3 regions of the Arthrobacter sp. zg-Y916 genome follow, and region 3 is predicted to be linked to each of the others. Evidence: predicted binding sites of a transcription regulator. Region 3 holds the regulator's gene; each other region holds the start of a gene.
What was found. The regulator LexA, encoded in region 3, represses DNA repair genes until DNA is damaged. The targets are predictions, from matches to a motif close to TCGAACANNTGTTCGA.
Positions count from the first base shown of each region.

Region 1: the regulator LexA is predicted to act here: its motif matches at 4,793-4,808, upstream of LOC59_RS08390 (DUF6504 family protein).
Region 2: the regulator LexA is predicted to act here: its motif matches at 1,427-1,442, upstream of LOC59_RS07030 (shikimate dehydrogenase).

Region 1 is NZ_JAJJOD010000004.1:6,109-13,069, reverse strand. Features, by position in the region: gene LOC59_RS08405 (DUF2776 family protein) at 1-874, opposite strand, end outside; gene LOC59_RS08400 (MDR family MFS transporter) at 1,114-2,793, shown strand; gene LOC59_RS08395 (MDR family MFS transporter) at 3,123-4,718, shown strand; gene LOC59_RS08390 (DUF6504 family protein) at 4,860-5,171, shown strand; gene LOC59_RS08385 (DNA polymerase III subunit alpha) at 5,184-6,961, shown strand, end outside.
Region 2 is NZ_JAJJOD010000003.1:3-6,963, forward strand. Features, by position in the region: gene LOC59_RS07025 (MFS transporter) at 86-1,396, opposite strand; gene LOC59_RS07030 (shikimate dehydrogenase) at 1,578-2,450, shown strand; gene LOC59_RS07035 (bifunctional sugar phosphate isomerase/epimerase/4-hydroxyphenylpyruvate dioxygenase family protein) at 2,471-4,306, shown strand; gene LOC59_RS07040 (IclR family transcriptional regulator domain-containing protein) at 4,390-5,166, shown strand; gene glsA (glutaminase A) at 5,293-6,249, opposite strand; gene gadC (putative glutamine/gamma-aminobutyrate antiporter GadC) at 6,246-6,961, opposite strand, start outside.
Region 3 is NZ_JAJJOD010000005.1:38,698-45,658, reverse strand. Features, by position in the region: gene hflX (GTPase HflX) at 1-821, shown strand, start outside; gene LOC59_RS09730 (ATP-dependent DNA helicase) at 814-2,865, shown strand; gene lexA (transcriptional repressor LexA) at 2,939-3,625, opposite strand; gene LOC59_RS09720 (LysM peptidoglycan-binding domain-containing protein) at 4,013-4,381, shown strand; gene LOC59_RS09715 (histidinol-phosphate transaminase) at 4,469-5,569, shown strand; gene hisB (imidazoleglycerol-phosphate dehydratase HisB) at 5,675-6,292, shown strand; gene hisH (imidazole glycerol phosphate synthase subunit HisH) at 6,289-6,927, shown strand; gene LOC59_RS09700 (hypothetical protein) at 6,931-6,961, shown strand, end outside.

The DNA of each region.
Region 1 (6,961 bases), on a different contig from region 3:
CCTTCGAGAGAATGCTGAAGCAGATCAGCCCAAGGCCGATCAGTACACATCCCGGTGCCAGCCGGTAGGGCTCGTTTGAGCTGAACAGCACAAAGAGCCCGAGGAGCAGGTTGACCATGCCCGCGGCACCGACGAGCCAGGCCCAGGCGAAACGCTCGCCGTCGCTGAACACGTTGCGCACCTGGCGCACGATGCTCGCGACGAGGGATATCAGCGACGTGCAGATCGCCGACAGGCCTATCAGAACGTGTCCTGCGACGAACCCGGGGATGTCTCCGCGCAGCAGCAGGCCGGCGGCCAGGGAGAAACCGGCGGCAGCGGCGGCACCCGGAACGATGATCAGCGCCGTCCCGACGGCGCGGGTATGGGCACCCTCCGGCGGGCCGCCCAACGGCTCAAGCAGCTGTGCCGACTGGATCAGCGTGAATTTTGTGGATGCGGCCGCTACGGTGCTGACGCAGGCAGCCACCAAGCCCACGCCGATCACGACGAAGCCGGCGGTGAGGTTCGCCGCGGCGTTGTCCCGGTTGGCCAGGACAATGCCCCAGATGATGGCGGCGGCAGCGGCCGCGTAGCCGGAGAGCGGCAGGATGACCTCCCACACACGCCCGTAACGGTTGATGAGCTGCCTGATGATGGTGGCCGCCGTCGTGAACAGGGCATAGCAGATGGCGGTCAGCCCCACGGTGACGTGTCCGGCAATAAAGTGATCGGCGTCGTCGGGCCCGGCCAGGATGTAGAGGCCGTAAGACAGGCAGACCGCACCCATGAGAAGGGGGATGGCGCGGAAAATGATGCTCATTGTCCGGTTCATGTTGTCCAGTTCATGGCGCACCCGGTAGGAAGAGGGGATCCCGTGCGGCTTCGACGTCATGGCCGGTCCGCGGTTAGTGCAAGTTTGCGCCTGTCATACCCGCGGAACAATGCCGGAGGCATGGAGCAGATCCCGGCTGCGGAAGTTCGTGCCCTCCGCAGCGGCGATGCCTGCCGGTCCATGCAGTATTCGGGTCCAAGGGCCTCCGTCGACCGTTGACTTGGCAGGATGGCGGGCGTCTGATGGTTAGTGGGTTTTGGTTCCGGACCATCCACGGAGGACCTTCCAAGGAGGCGTCATTGGCCGCTCGATTTACTGCCCATGGAGCCGAAGCGACCCACACGGGGGCCCGCGCCGCCACTGATCTTGGCTCGCCGGCGTCGTCCTACCGGCTCCCGCCCGGCTCTCCTGCCGCGGACCCGCCCGTGCCGCCCGATCAGCAGGGCCCGGCAGCGCCGTCACCGCACAGCCGGCGGCAGATCGTGCTGGTATTTGCCGGCCTGATCATGGCCGTGCTGATCTCGGCCCTGGACCAGACCATCGTCTCCACCGCCCTTCCCACGATCGTGGGCGACCTGCAGGGACTGGACCATCTGTCCTGGGTCATCACCGCCTACCTGCTGACGTCCACCATCGGGCTGCCCATCTACGGCAAGCTCGGTGACCTGCTAGGACGCAAGAACATCTTTATCTTCGCGATCATCGTCTTCCTGCTGGGATCAGCGCTTTCGGGCCAGGCCCACAGCATGGGCGAGCTGATTGCCTACCGGGCGCTGCAGGGTGTGGGCGGCGGCGGGCTGATCATCGGTGCGCAGGCGATCATCGGGGACATCGTTTCGGCACGCGACCGCGGCAAGTACATGGGACTGATCGGCGCTGCATTTGGAGTCGCCTCGGTCAGCGGACCACTGCTGGGGGGATACCTGACCCAATACTGGTCCTGGCGCTGGGTGTTCTACATCAACCTGCCGCTCGGAGCGATTGCCCTGGCGCTGATCATCACCTCCCTCCACCTGCCCAAGCGCAGCGCCGCCGGAATAAAGCTGGACTATCCCGGTGCCATCCTGCTCGCCTTCGCCAGTGCTGCACTGGTGGGCATTACCAGCTGGGGCGGAACCACGTACGCCTGGACGTCCCCGACCATCCTTGGCCTGGGCGCGGCAGCCCTCATTGCTATTGCCGTGTTCATCCCGGTGGAGCTGCGGGCTGCCGAGCCGATCCTTCCCCTGCGGCTGTTCAGGATCCGCAACTTCGTGGTGTGCACGCTGGTGGGGCTCGCCGTCGGGCTGGCGATGTTCGGCAGCATCTCCTACCTGCCTACCTTCCTCCAGATGGTCAACGGAGCCAGCGCCACTGACTCGGGGCTGATGATGCTGCCGATGACTGCCGGCCTGCTGCTCAGTTCCATCGGGACCGGCCAGCTCATCTCCCGCACCGGACACTACAAGAGCTATCCGGTCCTGGGATCGCTGGTGATGATCCTGGGGCTGCTGCTGCTCTCACGCATCTCCGCGGAAACGCCGTACTGGTTCACTGCCCTGGGCATGTTCGTACTCGGCCTGGGAATTGGCGCGCTGATGCAGAACCTGGTGCTGATTGTGCAGAACAGTGTTCCGCCCCGGAACATGGGCACAGGGGTCTCCTCCGCGAACTACTTCCGGCAAATCGGCGGAACGCTGGGAATCGCCATCTACGGCTCCGTGTTTATCTCCCGGCTCAACGATGAGGTGGCCAACGCCCCTGATGCCGTGCGCGGGGTGACCAGCAGGGGAGTGAACTCCATCAGCCCCGAGCAGCTGAAGGCGCTGCCGGCCCCGGCACGGGACTTCATCGCCGATGCCTTTGCAACCGCCCTGCCGCCGATCTTCCTGCTCGGAATCCCCGCACTGGGAGCGGCGTTCGTGCTGACACTTTTTATCCGGCAGATTCCCCTGGCCACAGAGGCAAACGTGCAGCTCGGCGGGGAGGCAAAACGCTGATGGTCCGCCCCGGTGCACACCCGGCAGTCCCGGCCCGCGACGGCGGCACTGAAGTTTCCGGCGTACACGGGCACCCCAGGCACGCGGCCCAGGTCCCTGCCGGCTCCCCGGCTGTTCCGCTGCGGACCGACCGGGCAGGGAGGCCCAGGAAACCCCGGCACCGTAAAACGCCGGAGGAACGGCAGGCAGCCGCCCGGGAGGGTGCCATCCGGGCAGGCTTAACAGGCTCGGCAGGCCGAACACCCTGGATAGAGCCCCGCTCGGCGGCAAGCCCGGGGGCACGTCCTGCGGGAGGGCGTGACTCCGGCCAGGAGGCACCCGGATCGGCAATGTCCGCAGCTCCCGGCCGGGAGACAGGGCCCGGTGCACCCGGATCGGGAACCCCCGGGGAAGCACCCGGGGAACCGGCCGGCGAAGGCGCGCGGCGGGGCCGGATACTGGTTTTCACCGGCCTTGTCCTCTCGGTCCTGCTCGCAGCACTGGACCAGACCATCGTAGCCACGGCCCTGCCGACCATCGTGGGGGACCTGAACGGGCTGGAGCACCTGTCCTGGGTAGTTACCGCCTACATCCTGGCCGCGACGATCGGACTGCCCATCTACGGCAAGCTCGGTGACTTGTTCGGCCGCAAGAACATCTTCATCTTCGCGATTGCCGTGTTCCTGCTGGGGTCGGTGCTTTCGGGCCTGTCGCAGAGCATGGGCCAGCTGATCGCCTTCCGGGCCCTGCAGGGCATTGGCGGCGGCGGGCTGATGATTGGGGCGCAGGCGATCATCGGGGACCTGGTCTCCCCGCGGGAACGCGGACGGTACATGGGCCTGATCGGTGCCGCGTTCGGGCTGGCCTCAGTCGGCGGGCCGCTGCTGGGCGGCTGGATCACCGATTCCTGGTCCTGGCGGTGGGTCTTCTACATCAACGTGCCCATCGGCGCGGTGGCGCTCGCCGTGGTCATCACCTCCCTGCACCTGCCGCGGCACAGCGGGGTGCGGCCGCGCCTGGACTACCTGGGAGCGGCGCTGCTGGCGGCGGCTTCAACCGCGCTGATCCTGGTGACCAGCTGGGGCGGGACAACCTATGAATGGTCCAGCCCGCAGATCCTGGGCCTCTCCGCTGCTGCCCTGCTGGCCGGGGGCGCCTTCGTGTGGGCGGAATCCCGGGCCTCGGAACCGATCCTGCCTCTGGGCCTGTTCCGGATGCGGAACTTCCTGGTGCCGGTGCTGGCGGGTATCGCCGTCGGAATTGCCATGTTCTCCACCATTTCCTACCTGCCTACTTTCCTGCAGATGGTGGGCGGGGCCAGTGCCACGCAGTCCGGCCTCATGATGCTGCCGATGATGGGAGGGCTGCTGCTGACCTCCATTGGTACCGGCCAGCTGATTTCGCGCACCGGCCGGTACAAGATCTACCCCGTTGCGGGGTGCGCCGTGGTGATCTGCGGGCTGCTGCTGCTTTCCCGCATTTCGGCCGAGACCCCCTACTGGTTCACGGCCGTGGGGATGGCGGTCCTGGGCATGGGAATCGGGGCGCTGCTGCAGAACCTCGTCCTGGTTGTGCAGAACAGCGTGCCGCCGCGGACCATGGGAACGGCGATCTCCTCAGCCAACTACTTCCGCCAGATCGGCGCGTCCTTCGGCATTGCAGCGTTCGGGTCCATCTTCGTGAGCCAGCTGACGGACCAGCTGTCCGGCGCCCCCGCCGGGTCCGCGGACGCCATTCCCGGAGGGAGCATCAACTCGCTGACACCGGCCCTGCTGCAGAGCCTGCCGCCGCAGGCCCAGGAAGTGATCGCTTCAGCCTTCGGGCAGGCCATGCCGCCGATTTTCCTGCTCAGCGTGCCCATCGTGGCCGCCGGCGGAGTGCTGTGCCTGTTCATTGAGGAGATACCGCTTTCGACGCAGTCCCGGGTTGAGGCGGCGTCGGAGTGAACCGGGCGCAGGACTCCCACCAGGTTCCTAGGCACCGCCGTGCCCATTGTCAGACTGGAGCCGTACACTGGAGTTCGAATATATGTTCGAATGTTTTCAGTCAGGTATTTTAGCCTGGCCTAGGCACGTGGAGGGGCAGCCGTGGGACTTTTCAGCGAAGCAATAGAGGTGGTTTGCTCCCCGGCGGGCATCCCGCTGCGGCTTACCTGGCAGGGGAGGACCTACAAGGTCGCAGCCAATCCGGTGCGCTGGTATGAGCGCCGCAGCTGGTGGGAGGAAGAACCCCGGGCAGAACGCGGACACGGGGCCGGGCTGGTGGACTCGGAGATCTGGCGGGTGCAGGCACGCCTGAACCCCCGCTCCGTACTGCGCACCCTGGATATTTCCAGGCAGACTGCCTCCAGCACCTGGCGGCTGATCCGGATCCATGACGCCCTGCGGGAAAGTGCCTAGCGTCCTGCTGCCATGAGCTTCACCCATCTCCACGCCGCCACCGCGTTCAGCGCCCACTACGGCACGTCCTGGCCGGATGAACTGGCCCGGGCCGCCGCAGCCGACGGCGCTGACGCGCTGGCCTGCACCGACAGGGACGGCCTGTACGGCACGGTCAAACACCTGCGCGCCTGCATGGATGCCGGAATCGACCCGGTCGTCGGGGTGGACCTCGCCATCCTGGACAGTGAAGGCAAAGATGCCGCCGTCACCGGGAGGGTGGTGATCCTGGCCCACGGGCACAACCGCGGCGCCGGATACCATGCGCTGTGCCGGCTGATCTCCGATGCACATGCAGGCACGTCGCCTTCCCGCGGCAGGGCCGGCAGGCCGGCCGGGATCACACTGGAACAGCTTGCCTCCCGGTCAGCCGGGAAGGACGGGGAACCGCTGCTCACTGTCCTGGTGGGCCCCTATTCCGACGTCGGACGTGCCATGCGCAGCCGCAGCTACGCCGTCGCGCGCACTCTCTTTCGCCGCTGGCTGGCGGTTGTGCCGCGTGCTGCGCTCGCCGTGGAGGTGGTCACCCACCTCAGCGCCCCGGGGGTAAACCTCAGCCTGGCCCACGCAGTACGGTTGCTCCGGCTCTCCGATGAGATGAACATTCCCGCAGTGCTGACCAACGCAGTGCGCTATGTGGATGAAGACGGAGCAGCTACCGCAGACGTGCTCGACGCCGCCCGTGCCCTGACCTCCATGGGGCAGCTGGCAGACCTGCAGCCCAACGGCCAGGGCTGGCTGAAGTCCGGGAAACAGATGGCCGCGCTCGCAGCGGAAATCAGCCACGAAGCCGGTTACGGGCGTTCCGGTGCGGCGAAACTGCTCGCCGCCACGGAGGCGCTCGCCGATTCCTGCCGCATCGACCCGGCGTCGGACATGGGATGGAAGCAGCCGGTGGTGCCGGAGGCCTCGGTCATCGGGATCGATACCGAACCGGGCCTTGAGCTGCGCGGACGCTGCGAAGCCGGCATCGGCAGGCGCTTCGGGCATCTGGATTCCACCGCGGAAGCGGCCATGCGCAACCGGCTCGAACACGAGCTGGGCATTATCGAACGGCTAGGTTTCGCGTCCTACTTCCTGACCGTCGCCGAAGTCTCCACGATGATTCGGGAAATGGGGGTGCGGGCAGCAGCCCGTGGTTCCGGAGCCTCCTCCCTGGTGAACTACCTGCTCGGGGTCAGCCACGTGAACCCGCTGGCCCACGACCTCATCTTCGAACGGTTCCTCTCCCGGGACCGCTCCACGCTGCCGGACATCGACATTGACGTGGAAAGCGCCGAACGGCACAACGTCTACCACCGCATCTTCGAACGCTTCGGCGCGCAGCGGGTGACCCTGATGAGCATGCAGAACGGATACCGGGCACGCGGGGCGGTGCGCGATGCCGGCATGGCCCTGGGCCTTCCCGAAGAGGAGGTCGGCGCCGTCGCGAAGGCTCTGTGGCGCTTCTCGGCCAGCCACTTCCGTGAGGCGCTCGCAGAGAAACCCGAACTGCGGGACGTTGCCGAGGCAGTCCAGCAGAACCGCCAGTTGGATCTGCTGGTGGACCTCACGGAGCGGCTGGACCGGCTGCCCCGGCACATCTCCATGCATCCGTGCGGGGTCATCCTGGGAGATACATCCCTGCTGGACCGCACCCCCGTGCAGCCCAGCGGCCTGGGCCTTCCCATGTCCCAGTTCGACAAGCACGACATGGATCCGATGGGTATGCTCAAGCTCGACGTGCTGGGCGTCCGCATGCAGTCGGCCAT
Region 2 (6,961 bases), on a different contig from region 3:
GGCGGGGGGGGGCCCCGGCCTCAAAAAAAAACCGCCCCGCCCGCCCACCGCTGGCGGGGGGGCCCGCCCGTTTCTGGTGGATGACTCAGCGCTTGCCGAGCTCCGCCGTCGGGGTCCGGAAGGACTCCTTTGCGGTCAGGGCTGAAATGGTGGCGATCAGGCAGATAGCTGCGGTGAACCAGCTGATCACGACCCAGCCGCCGGGCTGCAGGCCGCCCAGGGCAGCCACGATGGACGGCGCGAAGCCGGCCATGAGGAAGCCGAGCTGGGTGCCGATGGCCAGGCCGGAGAAGCGGACCTTGGCGCTGAACATTTCAGCGTAGAAGGACGGCCAGACCGCGTTCGCAGCGGCGTAACCGCAGCCGAAGACCACCACGGAGAGGGTGAACTGCAGCAGCGAGTTACCGGATTCCATGGAGAGCAGGTAGAACGGCATCACGATCGCGCTGGACAGGGCGCCGTAGATGAACACCGGTTTCCGGCCGAAGCGGTCCGCCGCCATGCCGAACAGCGGCTGGGTGAACAATGCGGCGATGTTGCCTGCGACGACCAGCCACAGCGTGATGGTGGCGTCAACATTGCCCACCTCGGTGCCGTACTTGATGGCCAGGGTGCCGTAGACAGTGGAGACTGCGGCGATGAAGGCGCAGCAGATAACGCGCAGCACGTCGCGCCAGTGGTGCTTCAGCAGGTCGCCGACGGGAAGCTTGGAAATCTCGTTGTTGGCCTTGGCTTCCTGGAAGGTCGGCGTCTCGTGCAGGGTGCGGCGGATAAAGAACGTCACAATCACGACGACGGCGCTGAGCCAGAACGGGATGCGCCAGCCGATGCTGTACTTGATGTCGTCCGGCAGTGCCATGACCGGGATGAAGACCATGGCAGCGAGGATCTGGCCGCCCTGGGTGCCGGTGAGGGTCCAGGAGGTGAAGAACGCACGGCGGCCGTCAGGCGCGTGCTCCAGGGTCATGGAGCTGGCGCCGGCCTGCTCTCCGGCAGCAGAGAGGCCCTGGGCCAGGCGGCAGAGGACCAGGAGCGTGGGCGCCCACCAGCCGATGGTGCTGAAGCTCGGCAGGCAGCCGATGAGGAACGTAGAGGCACCCATGAGGATCAGGGTGAACATCAGGATTTTCTGGCGGCCGACACGGTCGCCGAAATGGCCCAGGATGACCGCGCCGACGGGACGGGCGATATAGGCGAAACCGAAGGTGGCGAGCGACATGATGCTCGCCTGTGCATCCGCGTCCGGGAAGAAGACGTGCGGGAAGATCAGCGATGCCGCAGTGCCAAAGATGAAGAAGTCGTAGTACTCGACCGCGCTGCCCATGAAGCTTGCCGCGGCGGCCTTCTTCGGGGTCTTTGCGGTGGCTGAAGCGGTCTGTGCGGGCACAGCGCTCATGGGGCCTCCAGGTAGTGATGTGTGCGTAAAACGCACGATTGTTTTACATGCGAACACCACAAGTTATACCGGCGGGTAGTGAGACGCAAGCCATATGTGCGCTGTACGCACAATTGTGCAAAATGTGAACAGCCGGTACCGTTGGCGTTGCCCGGCGTACGGGCGCCGAAGGGAGAACCACTTGAGCACCATCACTGAATCCCTGCTCGTCGGATTGATTGGCGACGGGATCACCGCATCGCTGACTCCGCCCATGCATGAACGGGAAGCAGCAGCGTGCGGGCTTCACTATCTGTACCGGCCGGTGGATCTCGCCGTGAACGGCCGTTCCGCCGCCGACGTCGGAGACCTTTTGCGCTACGGGCGGGATCTCGGCTTCAACGCATTTAACATTACGCACCCGTGCAAGCAGCTGGTCCTGGAGCACCTGGACGAGGTTTCCGAGGACGCCGCCCGGCTGGGAGCAGTGAACACTGTCCTGATCCAGGACGGACGGTTCATCGGCCACAACACGGATTACTCCGGGTTTGCCACCGCCCTGGCCCAGGGACTGCCGGATGCTGCACTGGATGCAGTGGTACAGCTGGGAGCCGGAGGCGCCGGTGCTGCAGTTGCCTACGCCCTGCTGAAGGCCGGAACGCGGGAACTGACCCTGATCGACCTGGATCCGGAGCGGACGCGTGAACGCGCCGCAGCCCTTGCCGCTCTCTTCCCTGATGCGGTTGTCCGCCCGGGGAGCCGTGAAGATCTTGGGCCGGCCCTGTCCTCGGCAGACGGATTCGTGCAGGCAACACCTGTGGGAATGCACTCGCATCCCGGCCTGCCGCTGGACCCGGAACTGCTCCGTCCGGAGAGCTGGGTGGCGGACGTGATCTACCGTCCCGTCCGCACACAGCTGGTTGACGCGGCTGAGGCCCGCGGCTGCAGGGTGCTCGACGGCGGGCACATGGCGGTGGGGCAGGCTGTGGATGCCTTCCGGCTCATCTCCGGAGTAGAACCTGACGCTGCCCGCATGCGGGCCCACTTCCTGGAACTGGTCAACAGCGGCCGCTGAGCCGCCTTCGAAAGGACTCCATGCGCACCTCTATTGCCACGGTCTGCCTCAGCGGCACCCTGGAAGACAAACTGCGCGCCTGCGCGGCAGCCGGTTTCGACGGCGTGGAGATCTTCGAACAGGACCTGGTGGTGAGCCCCTCCAGCCCTGAGCAGATCCGCAGCCTGGCCGCCGGCCTGGGACTGACGCTGGACCTCTACCAGCCCTTCAGGGACTTCGAAGGGGTGACCGAGGACCTGCTGGCGGAGAACCTCCGCCGCGCCGAAGCCAAGTTCCGGCTGATGAACCGGATGGGAATCGACACCATGCTGGTCTGCAGCAACGTGGCCACGGCCACTGTCGATGACGACGCCGTTGCCGCGGCCCAGCTGCGGCGCATGGGCGAGGTGGCCGCGCGTTACGGGATCCGCCTGGCGTATGAGGCCCTGGCCTGGGGACGGTTCGTCAGCGACTTTGAGCATGCCTGGCGCATCGTCGAAATGGCAGACCACCCCAACGTGGGCACGTGCCTGGACAGTTTCCACATCCTTTCCCGCAGGTGGGATCCGGAAGCAATCGAAAAGATCCCCGCTGAGAAGATTTTCTTTGTGCAGCTGGCGGATGCGCCCGAACTTTCCATGGACGTGCTGTCCTGGAGCCGCCATTACCGGGTATTCCCGGGAGAAGGCGCGTTCGACCTCGTGCGGTTCATGGGCCATCTGGTCCGGAGCGGGTATGACGGACCGGTTTCGCTGGAGATCTTCAACGACGTCTTCCGGCAGGCCGCCGAAGAACGGACGGCCGTCGACGCCATGCGTTCCCTGATCAGGCTGGCCGAGCGGACCTCGATCCACCTGCAGGAGGAAGGCAACGGACTCGGCACCATGGAGCTGGCCACGCTCCCTGGCGTGGGCGAACCGCTCGGATTCAATTTCGCCGAGGTGAAGGCAGGCGACCCGGAGCATATCCGGACACTGCTCTACCAGCTCGGATTTACCAGCCTGGGACAGCACCGCACCAAGCAGGTGGAACTCTGGGCCCAAAACGGCGTCCGGATGATCATCAACAGCCAGCAGGCCGACGGAATGTCCCCGGGCATCTCCGCGGTGGGGCTGGATGTTCCTGACGCACCTGCCGCGGCATCACGCGCGCTGCAGCTCAAAGCGACCCCTGTGACCCGCCGCAGCCAGGCGAACGAGGAAGTGCTCCAAGTCGTCGCCGCGCCGGACGGCACCGAAATCTTCCTGTGCCAGGCTGAGCCCGCGGGCCCGGGCTGGATGAGCGAGTTCGGCGGCGGCACCACCGTTCCGGCTCCCGGCAGCATCACCGCGATTGACCACGTCAACCTCTCCCAGCCCTGGCAGCACTTCGACGAAGCCGTGCTGTTCTACGAATCAACCCTTGCCCTCTCTCCCCGTCCCAGTGTGGAGGTGCCCAGCCCCATGGGCCTGGTTCGGAGCCAGGTGATGCACAGCTCAGACGGGGCTGTCCGGATCGCACTGAACATTGCACCGCTGGTGTTCGACGGTGCCGGCGACGGTTCCGGGTATCCGCAGCACGTGGCGTTCGCCTGCAGCGACCTCGTCAGCGTCGCCCGCACCGCCGTCGCCCGCGGCCTGGAGTTCCTCCCGGTTCCGGAGAACTACTACGAAGACCTGGAAGCCCGTTTCGGGCTGGACCAGGCGTTCCTGGCAACGCTCAGGGAGCTGAACCTGCTGTACGACCGGGACGCCGACGGCGAGTTCCTGCATTTCTATACCGCCACGATCGGCAACGTGTTCTTCGAAGTCGTGGAACGCCGGACCGGCTATGAAGGATACGGCGCGCCGAACGCACCCGTCCGGCTTGCGGCACAATATCAGGGGTCCCGCGCCTGACCTGCAGGGATGCCCGCCCTTAGCCTGCTCGTCGGGTAGGATCGTGCTCGGCGCCCGGAGCGGGGGCAGGAGGGCAGGGGGACGTGGTGCGCAGCAGTCAGGCCTGGTACGTAAAGTCGGTCGAGAAGACCTTTGCCGTCCTTGGTGCCTTCACGGCAGAGTCTCCCCGGCTGAGCGTGAGCGAGGTTGCGGCCGCTGCCGACCTGAGCCGTGCCGCGGCACGGCGGTTCCTGCTCACGCTGGCAGACCTTGGCTACCTGTCCGGGGACGGCGCACGCTATCAGCTGGCTCCGCGTTCATTGAACATCGGCTCTGCTTTCCTTTCGAGCCTCACTCTCCCGGCCCTTGCGGAACCGCACCTGAAAACCCTCTCGGCGGATCTGCAGGAGACGGCGTCGATCTGCATCCTTGACGGAGAACACATCGTCTACGTTGCCCGGATCACATCCCCGCGGCTGGTCAGCGTTGCGGTGCATGTGGGTACGCGGTTTCCGGCATGGGCGACTTCCATGGGCCGGGTGCTCCTCGCCGCCCTTGAGCCTGAAGACATGGAGTCCCGGCTGGACCGGTCCGACCTGCGTCCCTACACGCCCAACACACTGTGGGACCGGGCGGCGCTGCTGGATGAAATCGACGGCGTGCGCCAACGCGGCTGGTCCGTTGTTCTTGAAGAGTATGAGGAAGGCCTGAGCGGAGTGGCAGTTCCCATCCATCAGGGGAACGCAGTCGTGGCCGCCGCGAATGTCTCCCTGCACCACCGGAACCCCACGGGCCCGGCCCTGAGCGAGACGGTGCTGCCCCGGCTGAGGGACGCTGCTGCTGCCATCTCCGCGGACTACGGAATCCGGGTTACGGGCTAGCCCCGGCGGCCAGGGTACCGGCCATGTTCCGCGCTTCCGCGCTTCCGCGCCGGGCAGCGAACTGCGGCGGAGGCCCGTTCGCCAACCTCCACCGCAGTCCGGTCTCATCCGGATTCGCCTGTCCCTTTACGCTGAGGCGTAATCCGAGGCGCTGTACAGGTTCAGGTTCAGGGCCGAGGCAATCTGCGCCACGGCCTTGCGTGCGCGCACGCTGTTGCCTGCGGCGTCCAGGGGCGGGGAGAACGCCGCGATGGCCAGGACCCCGGGCATGACCGCGAGGACACCTCCGCCCACGCCCGATTTACCCGGCAGGCCCACCCGGTAGGCCCAGTCGCCGGAGGCGGTGTAAAGCCCTTCCATGGTCATCTCCGCCAGCATGGGCGGAACAATATCCGGGTGGGAGATGGCAGCCTTCTTCGTGACGGGGTTGGTACCGCGGGCGGCGATGGTCGCCCCCATGGTGGCCAGATCAACCGCGGTCACCAGGGTGGAGCACTGACGCGTGTACACGTCACAGGCTTCCATCGGATCCGAGTACATCGTCCCGCCCGAGTAGAGCAGCCACGCGATGGCACGGTTATGGAAGTTGGTGGACTGCTCCGAGTTATTCACGGCATCGCTCATCTTGATCTCCCGGCCCGCGAACGCAGACTGGGTGGCCAGGATCTTCTGCCAGCGCTCTTCTGCGCTTCCGGCCGGGATGAGTGACACCGTGGACATGGCTCCGGCGTTGACCAGCGGCGAGAGGGGTTTGTCTCCATGGAGGGCTACGGCGATTACCGAGTTGAACGGTTCTCCGGTGGGGTCCGCACCCACCTTGTCGTGGAACTGGGGCAGTCCCACTTCATCCATGGCCCGGGCCATGGAAAAAACTTTGGAAATTGACTCCAGGGCGAACTCGAAGTTTGAGTCGCCGGTTTCGAACACCTCGCCGTCGACGGTCACTACGCTGATGCCGAACAGGGCAGGATTCACCGAGGCGAGATAGGGAATGTAGCTGGCATTCTCTCCGCCCTGGTCCGGCCTGAAGTCACGGTGGGCAGCGTTTACGGCAGCCTGGACCGCTGAGCTGTCGACTTTCATACCGCTGTACTCCCGCCTGCTGCCGGGCCGGGCCGCGGCCGGTGCGCCCTGGTGCGCCCTCCCTGCTCCGTTCCCCGGGACCCCGCACCGGCTGCCGAAGGCTTTCCGGAATGCTTCCCGGCTGTTGTGCCGGGACTTGCGCCGGCTGCGGCTCCGCCTTCTGTGGTGGCGTCAAAAGACTGCTCCCACTTTTCGGACAGCTCGGCGGTGGCAGTCGAGGATTCGTTGACTGTCCCCGGATGCTTGTGTTCCAGCTGCCAGGTGAAAGGCACAAACTCCGTCTGCGGATCCTTCCAGTGCGGCTTCCGGAACGCGTAAATGACCATGGGAAGGATGATCAGCAGCACCGCGCCGCCAACGAGGATGCCCACGTAGGTTTCCGGGGATCCCACGGAGATCTGGTCTGGCGGAATAAAGCTGAAGACGAATGCCATCAGCGATCCCAGGAACCCGACGCCGCCAATCAGCCACATCCCAATGTCGCCGCCGGGCACCCGGTAGGGGCGGGGCCGGTTCGGCTGGCTGTAGCGCAGGTAGATGGCGGCAGCGAACATCAGCAGGTACATGACCAGGTACAGGATCACGGTCAGCTGGCTCAGGATCTGGTAAGCCGCCTGAACCGACGGCAGGACCACGTAGACAACACCCAGGGCCGTGACCATAAACGCCTGGAAGAGCAGGATGTGGGTTCCCATGCCGTGCTTGTTTGTGT
Region 3 (6,961 bases):
GCGCCGGCATGGGCTCGCGCGGACCGGGTGAAACCAAGATCGAGCTGGACCGGCGGAAGATCCGTACACGGATGGCGAAGCTGCGCCGTGAAATCGCCGCGATGAAGCCTGCCCGCGAAACCAAGCGGGCGAACCGCCAGCGCAACGAGGTTCCTTCGGTCGCCATCGCCGGCTACACCAACGCGGGCAAGTCCTCCCTGCTCAACCGGCTCACCGACGCCGGAGTCCTGGTGGAGAACGCATTGTTCGCCACCTTGGATCCGACCATCCGCAAGGCCGAGACCGCTGACGGGATCGGGTACACCCTGGCGGACACTGTCGGGTTCGTCCGGTCGCTGCCCACACAGCTGGTGGAGGCCTTCCGGTCCACGCTGGAGGAAGTCGCCGACGCTGACCTGATCCTGCACGTGGTTGATGCATCGCACCCGGACCCGGAGGGTCAGATCGCCGCCGTACGTGCGGTCCTCGCGGACGTGGATGCACGCCGGATCCCCGAGATCATCGTGCTCAACAAGGCCGATGCGGCTGATCCGTTTGTCCTGGAACGGCTGCGGCAGCGCGAGCCGCGGACCGTGGTGGTTTCCGCCCGGACCGGCGAAGGCATCGAGGAACTCCGGCAGGCTATTTCTGACGGCATCCCGCGGCCCGGAATCGAACTGGACCTCCTCGTCCCCTACCAGCGCGGCGACGTCGTCTCCCGGCTGCACAGCCAGGACGCGGAAATCCTCTCGCTCGACCACGAGGAAGGCGGAACACGCCTGCGGGTCAAGGTCCGTGATTCCCTGGCGCCTGAGTTGGAGCCGTTCACCCTCCATGCCTAAGAAGGACGCAGCCGCGGAGGTCCTGGAACTCCTGGACACCGCGGTGGACGCAATGGGTGGCCAGAACCGCGCGGGACAGCACGATATGGCACGCCAGGTGGCGGAGTCGATCGAGACCGGAAAGCACCTGCTGGTGCAGGCCGGGACCGGAACCGGCAAGTCCCTGGCCTACTTGGTTCCGCTCATCCACCACGCCCTCGAGAGCACCAAGCCTGCCTTGGTTTCGACTGCCACCCTGGCGCTCCAGGCGCAGATCGTGGGACGGGACCTTCCCCGGCTGCTGGCTGCCCTGGCACCGAAGCTGCCGCGGGAAGTCGACGTCGCACTGCTGAAAGGGCGCAGCAACTATGTCTGCGTCCACAAGACAGGCGGCGGGTTCCCGGAAGACGACGATCCGGGTGCCCTCTTCAGCCTCGGCGATGACCACGGCGTAGCCCACCCGGCTCCTGCCGCAGGACCCACCTCCGCCCTGGGCAGGGAAGTGGTCCGGCTGCGGGAATGGGCGGAAGAGACGGAAACCGGGGACCGCGACGAGCTGCTCCCCGGCGTGACCGACCGCGCCTGGCGGCAGGTTTCGGTGACGTCAATGGAATGCCTCGGCGCCCAGCGGTGCCCGGTGGCGGAGCAGTGCTTCAGCGAACGCGCCAGGGCTAAGGCCGCCGTCGCCGACCTGGTCATCACTAACCACGCCATGCTCGCGATCAGCGCCTTTGAGGGCCTCGCAGTGCTGCCGGACTACGACGTCGTTGTCATCGATGAGGCCCATGAACTGCAGGACCGGGTGACGGGAGCGGTGACCGGCCAGCTCTCCGGCACCCTCATCAGCGCCGCGGTGACAGCCGCCCGCAAGCACACCTCCGCTTCGGTGGAGGAGCTGGCAGCAGCCGGACGCGCGTTCGATGCCTCCATGGAAGGCGTTCCGGCCGGCCTGCTGCCGTCGGGCCTGAACGGCGAGCAGGAACTCGCCGTCGGACGGGTCCGGGAAGCGTGCCGTGTGGCGCTCTCCGATTCCAAGCCTGAGGGCGGAGACGCCGGGGACGGCGGGCGCCAGATGGCCCGCTCTCGCCTGATGGGTGTGCTGGAAGTGTGTGAACGTCTGGTGTCCGCTCCGGACGCCGGTGAAGTCGTATGGGCGTCCCGGCCGAGCACCTTCTCTCCGGGGGAGGGTTATTCGCCTCCCGACGACGACGCGCCCGCCACGCTGAATGTCGCTCCGCTGTCCGTTGCCGGCCGGCTGCGCGACGGGCTGTTCGACGGCCATACCGTCATCCTGACGTCAGCCACCCTGGCGATTGGTTCCGAGTTCGGGCCGGTGGCAGGCGGACTGGGGCTCGTGGGCGCAGCGGCACCCCAATGGACCGGATCCGACGTCGGCAGTCCCTTTGACTACCCGCGGCAAGGCGTCCTGTACGTTGCCAAGGACCTGCCCAAGCCCGACCGCGGCACGTCCGCCGCGCAGCTGGAAGAACTGGAAGCGCTGCTCAAGGCCTCCGGCGGAGGGGCGCTTGGGCTGTTCTCCTCCCGGCGCGCCGCAGAAGAAGCCGCTGCTGCCCTGCGGCCCAAGGTCGGTTTTCCGATCCTGTGCCAGGGGGAATCGTCCATGTCTGGTCTGGTCAAGCAGTTCGCTGAGGAGGACGCCACCTGCCTGTTCGGCACCATGTCCCTGTGGCAGGGAGTCGACGTTCCGGGTGGCTCGTGCCGCCTGGTCGTGATCGACCGCATCCCGTTCCCGCGTCCCGATGACCCGCTGATGACGGCACGTACCCGTGCCGTGGCCAAAGCAGGCGGCAACGGCTTCATGACGGTCTCGGCGACGCACGCAGCCGTTCGCCTCGCGCAGGGCGCCGGGCGCCTGATCCGTGCAGCAGGGGACCGCGGCATGGTCGCCGTCCTGGATTCACGGCTGGCCACTGCCCGCTACGGCGGGTTCCTGCGTGCCGCACTGCCGCCGTTCTGGAGCACCACTGACCGTACCGTGGCGCTTGGCATCCTGGAACGGCTGCGCGCGGCCCAGGCAGGGGAGAACATGGGCGTGAAGTCCTGACGGGCCTTGCACAAGAACAAAGCCCGCCCTTCGCTGGAAGACAGCGAAGGGCGGGCTTTTCCGTGCGGAATGCCTAGAGGGAACGCATCACCGAGACGACCTTGCCCATGATGGTGGCGTGGTCTCCCATGATCGGTTCGTAGCGCGTGTTCTGCGGAAGCAGCCAAGTGTGGCCGTTGCGCTGGCGGAATGTCTTGACGGTGGCTTCATCGTCCAGCAGCGCGGCGACGATGTCGCCGTTCTCGGCCGTCTGCTGGCGGCGGACCACTACCCAGTCGCCGTCACAGATGGCTGCGTCCACCATGGAGTCTCCGGATACGCGCAGCATGAACAGCTCGCCGTGCCCCACCAGCTGCCGGGGCAGCGGGATCATTTCTTCCACGACCTGGTCCGCGAGGATGGGACCGCCGGCGGCGATCCTGCCGACCAGCGGCACCATTGCCGTGTCCACCGCCGTCGTCAGTTCCGTGACGTTGGATGCCGTTCGCGCATCGGCTGCGGGCGCTGACGCATCGCCTGCGGCGGAAACCGTGCCCCGCTCGGTGTGCATGAGCAGGGGCACAAGGATCTCCATGGCCCGGGGCCGTTTGGGATCACGGCGGATGTAGCCCATCTTTTCCAGCTGGCTGAGCTGGTGCGTGACGCTCGAAAGGCTGGCCAGGCCAACCGTGTCACCGATCTCGCGCATGGAGGGCGGATAGCCGTTGGTGCTGACGGACGCCTGGATCGTTTCGAGGATTTTCGTCTGCCGGGGAGTCAGGGACCGGGGCCGCGGGGCATCGGCGGCGGCCGCGGCAGCGCTCCTGCCTTCGGAGTTGTTCCTACGGGGCACTTCGGCTTCCCTTCGAGTGTTCCGGCGAACCGGAGGGCGGCAATGTCGGCAATGTCAGTGGCGGGTGGTTGCCTGAGTCCGAACGATAAACAAGTGACGCCGCCGGTATCCACGCTAGGGGAGCGGAGGGTCATTTTCAAACATTTGTTCGAGTGAGTCTCGACATCGTTCGTAGATAGATGCTAGAAAAGGAACAGAACGAATCGAATACATGTTCGATTCAAGGTCGCCAACTGTTCGAACCCAGTTTCGAACCAGCCCGGTCCGGTGCAGCAGCACCGGTACGGGCAGGCTCCGCTCCGGAAAGGTTTTGCCATGACAGTCCAGCTCTCGGCAGCACGCACCGCCCACCAGCCAGTGGAACAGCAAGCCCCCGCCCCGCTTCGCCTGACGCGCCGGGGCCGCCTGCTCCTCATTGGCGCCCCGATCATGTTCGGCGGTGCCGCCCTGCTGACGTTCGCCGGGTTCTTCACGGCACCCGCACTGGCCGCAGGCGGCGGCGGAGAACTGACCCGTACCCAGCAGGTGAGCGTCAGTACGGGTGACACCCTCTGGGGCCTGGCTGCCGAATATGCGCCGGAGCAGGATCCACGGACCGTCGTGGCCGACATTATGGAGCTGAACAACCTCTCTGACGCAACGGTTCCCGCAGGGGCCCAGCTCTACATTCCGGTCGCCGGCTAACTGCGTTCCGAGTCGTCCTGGCACCGGGACCCGTCACCGGGCTACACAGATTCTGCTCCCCGGCAGCGTGCGCCTTAAGCTGTACTGGTGACTGAACAGCTGGAAAAACTGAACCGCCTTCCCCTGCGCGACGATCTCCGCGGGCTGACGCCCTACGGTGCGCCGCAGTTGGATGTCCCCATCCTGCTGAACGTCAACGAAAATACCCACGGCCTGCCGCAGGAGGTGCAGGACGCGATCACTGCGTCTGTCCAGCGGGCCGTCTCGGGGCTGAACCGCTACCCGGACCGTGAATTCACCGAATTGCGCACCCGCCTCGCCGGCTATCTGGGCCACGGACTGGGCATTGAGAACATCTGGGCGGGCAACGGATCAAACGAGGTACTGCAGCAGATCCTGCAGGCCTTCGGTGGTCCCGGACGCACGGCGATGAGCTTTCCGCCCACTTATTCCATGTATCCGCTGCTCGCCAGCGGCACGGGAACCCGCTACGTCACCGGCGACAGAGCAGCGGACTTTACCCTCTCCGCCGAATCCGCCGCGGAACAGGTCCGTGCAGCAGCACCGAACATCGTCTTCCTCTGCACCCCGAACAATCCCACCGGCACCGCCCTTGGGCTGGACGTGGTCGAGGCCGTCTACGAGGCCGGCACCGCAAGCGACGCGATCGTGATCGTGGACGAGGCGTATGCAGAGTTCTCCCACGCCGGCACCCCCAGCGCCCTTGAACTGCTTCCCGGCCGGGAACGCCTGATTGTCTCCCGGACCATGAGCAAGGCATTCGCCCTGGCCGGCGCACGGCTGGGGTATCTGGCGGCTGCCCCCGAGGTCACGGATGCGCTGAGGCTCGTCCGGCTTCCCTACCATCTCTCGGCCGTCACACAGGCCACGGCCAACGCAGCGCTGGCCCACGCCGATGCACTGCTGGCCAACGTTGAGGACATCAAAGTCCAGCGTGACCGGATTGTCGCAGAGCTGACCGAACTCGGCCTGCAGCCTGCCGCATCAGACGCCAACTTCGTCTTCTTCGGGGGAGTGGAAGACCCGAAGCGGATCTGGCAGGGACTCCTCGAAGCGGGCGTCCTGATCCGCGACGTCGGCATTCCCGGACATCTTCGCGTGACGGCCGGCACCGAAGCGGAAACGACGGCTTTCCTGACCAGGCTGCGGGAGCTGCTCGGCGCCTAAAGCGCCGTCGTTGCGGCGGCAGGCAGCCGCTGCTCCCGGCGAGGTAACCCCCTCCGGGAAACACTAGACTGGTAACCAGACCTCACTTCTTCCAAAGGAACTTTCATGACCGTGGAGACCGCCACCGGCCGCACCGCCCGCCTCGAGCGGACCACCAGCGAATCATCCGTGCTCGTAGAACTGGATCTGGACGGCACCGGCCGTTCTGACATCAGTACGTCGGTTCCGTTCTACGACCACATGCTCACCGCGCTGGCGAAGCACTCGCTGGTCGATCTCACGGTCAAGGCCACGGGCGACACCCACATCGATGTCCACCACACCGTGGAAGATGTGGCCATCAGCATCGGCGAGGCGCTGAAGACCGCCCTGGGGAACAAGGCGGGCATCCGCCGCTTCGGTGAAGCCACCGTCCCCCTGGACGAAGCGATCGCCAACGCCGTCGTGGACATTTCCGGCCGCCCGTACCTGGTGCACTCCGGCGAACCGGCCGGCCAGGAATACCACCTGATCGGCGGGCACTTCACAGGTTCCCTGACCCGCCACGTCTTCGAAGCGATCACCCTGCACGCGCAGATCTGCCTGCACATGAACGTTCTGGGCGGGCGCGACCCGCACCACATCGTCGAAGCGCAGTTCAAGGCCTTCGCCCGTGCACTGCGCGCTGCCGTTGAGCCGGATCCGCGTGTCGAGGGCATTCCCTCCACGAAGGGGGCGCTGTGAGCGGGCCCAACGTCACGGTCCTGGACTACGGGTCCGGGAATATCCACTCGGCAGTGCGCGCCCTGGAACGGGTTGGCGCCAATGTCACGCTGAGCGCGAAGTCCTCCGACGTGCTGGAGGCGGACGGCCTGCTTGTGCCCGGTGTCGGAGCTTTCGCCTCGGTGATGCAGGGTCTCAAGGACGTGGATGCGCTCCGGATGATCGGCCGCCGGGTGGCCGGCGGACGCCCGGTCCTGGGCATCTGCGTTGGATTGCAGGTCTTCTTCGAGGAAGGCGTGGAACACGGCGTGCGCACCCAGGGCATGGGCGAGTGGCCCGGCACTGTTGAGCGCCTGGCCGCCGACGTCGTGCCTCACATGGGCTGGAACACCGTGGAAGCCCCGGCGGGATCCAAGCTGTTCGCCGGGATCGAGGATGAGCGCTTCTATTTCGTGCACAGCTACGGCGTGCAGAAGTGGGACTTCGACGTTACCCAGCCGGCGATGCAGCCGCCTCTGGTGACCTGGGCAGATCATGGTGGACCCTTCGTGGCAGCCGTGGAGAACGGGCCGCTCAGCGCGACCCAGTTCCACCCGGAGAAGTCCGGGGACGCCGGCGCCGCCCTGCTCGAAAACTGGCTGAAGGGCCTGGGGTAGGCCATGTGGAGTGTTGTCCTCATGGGCCTCGCCG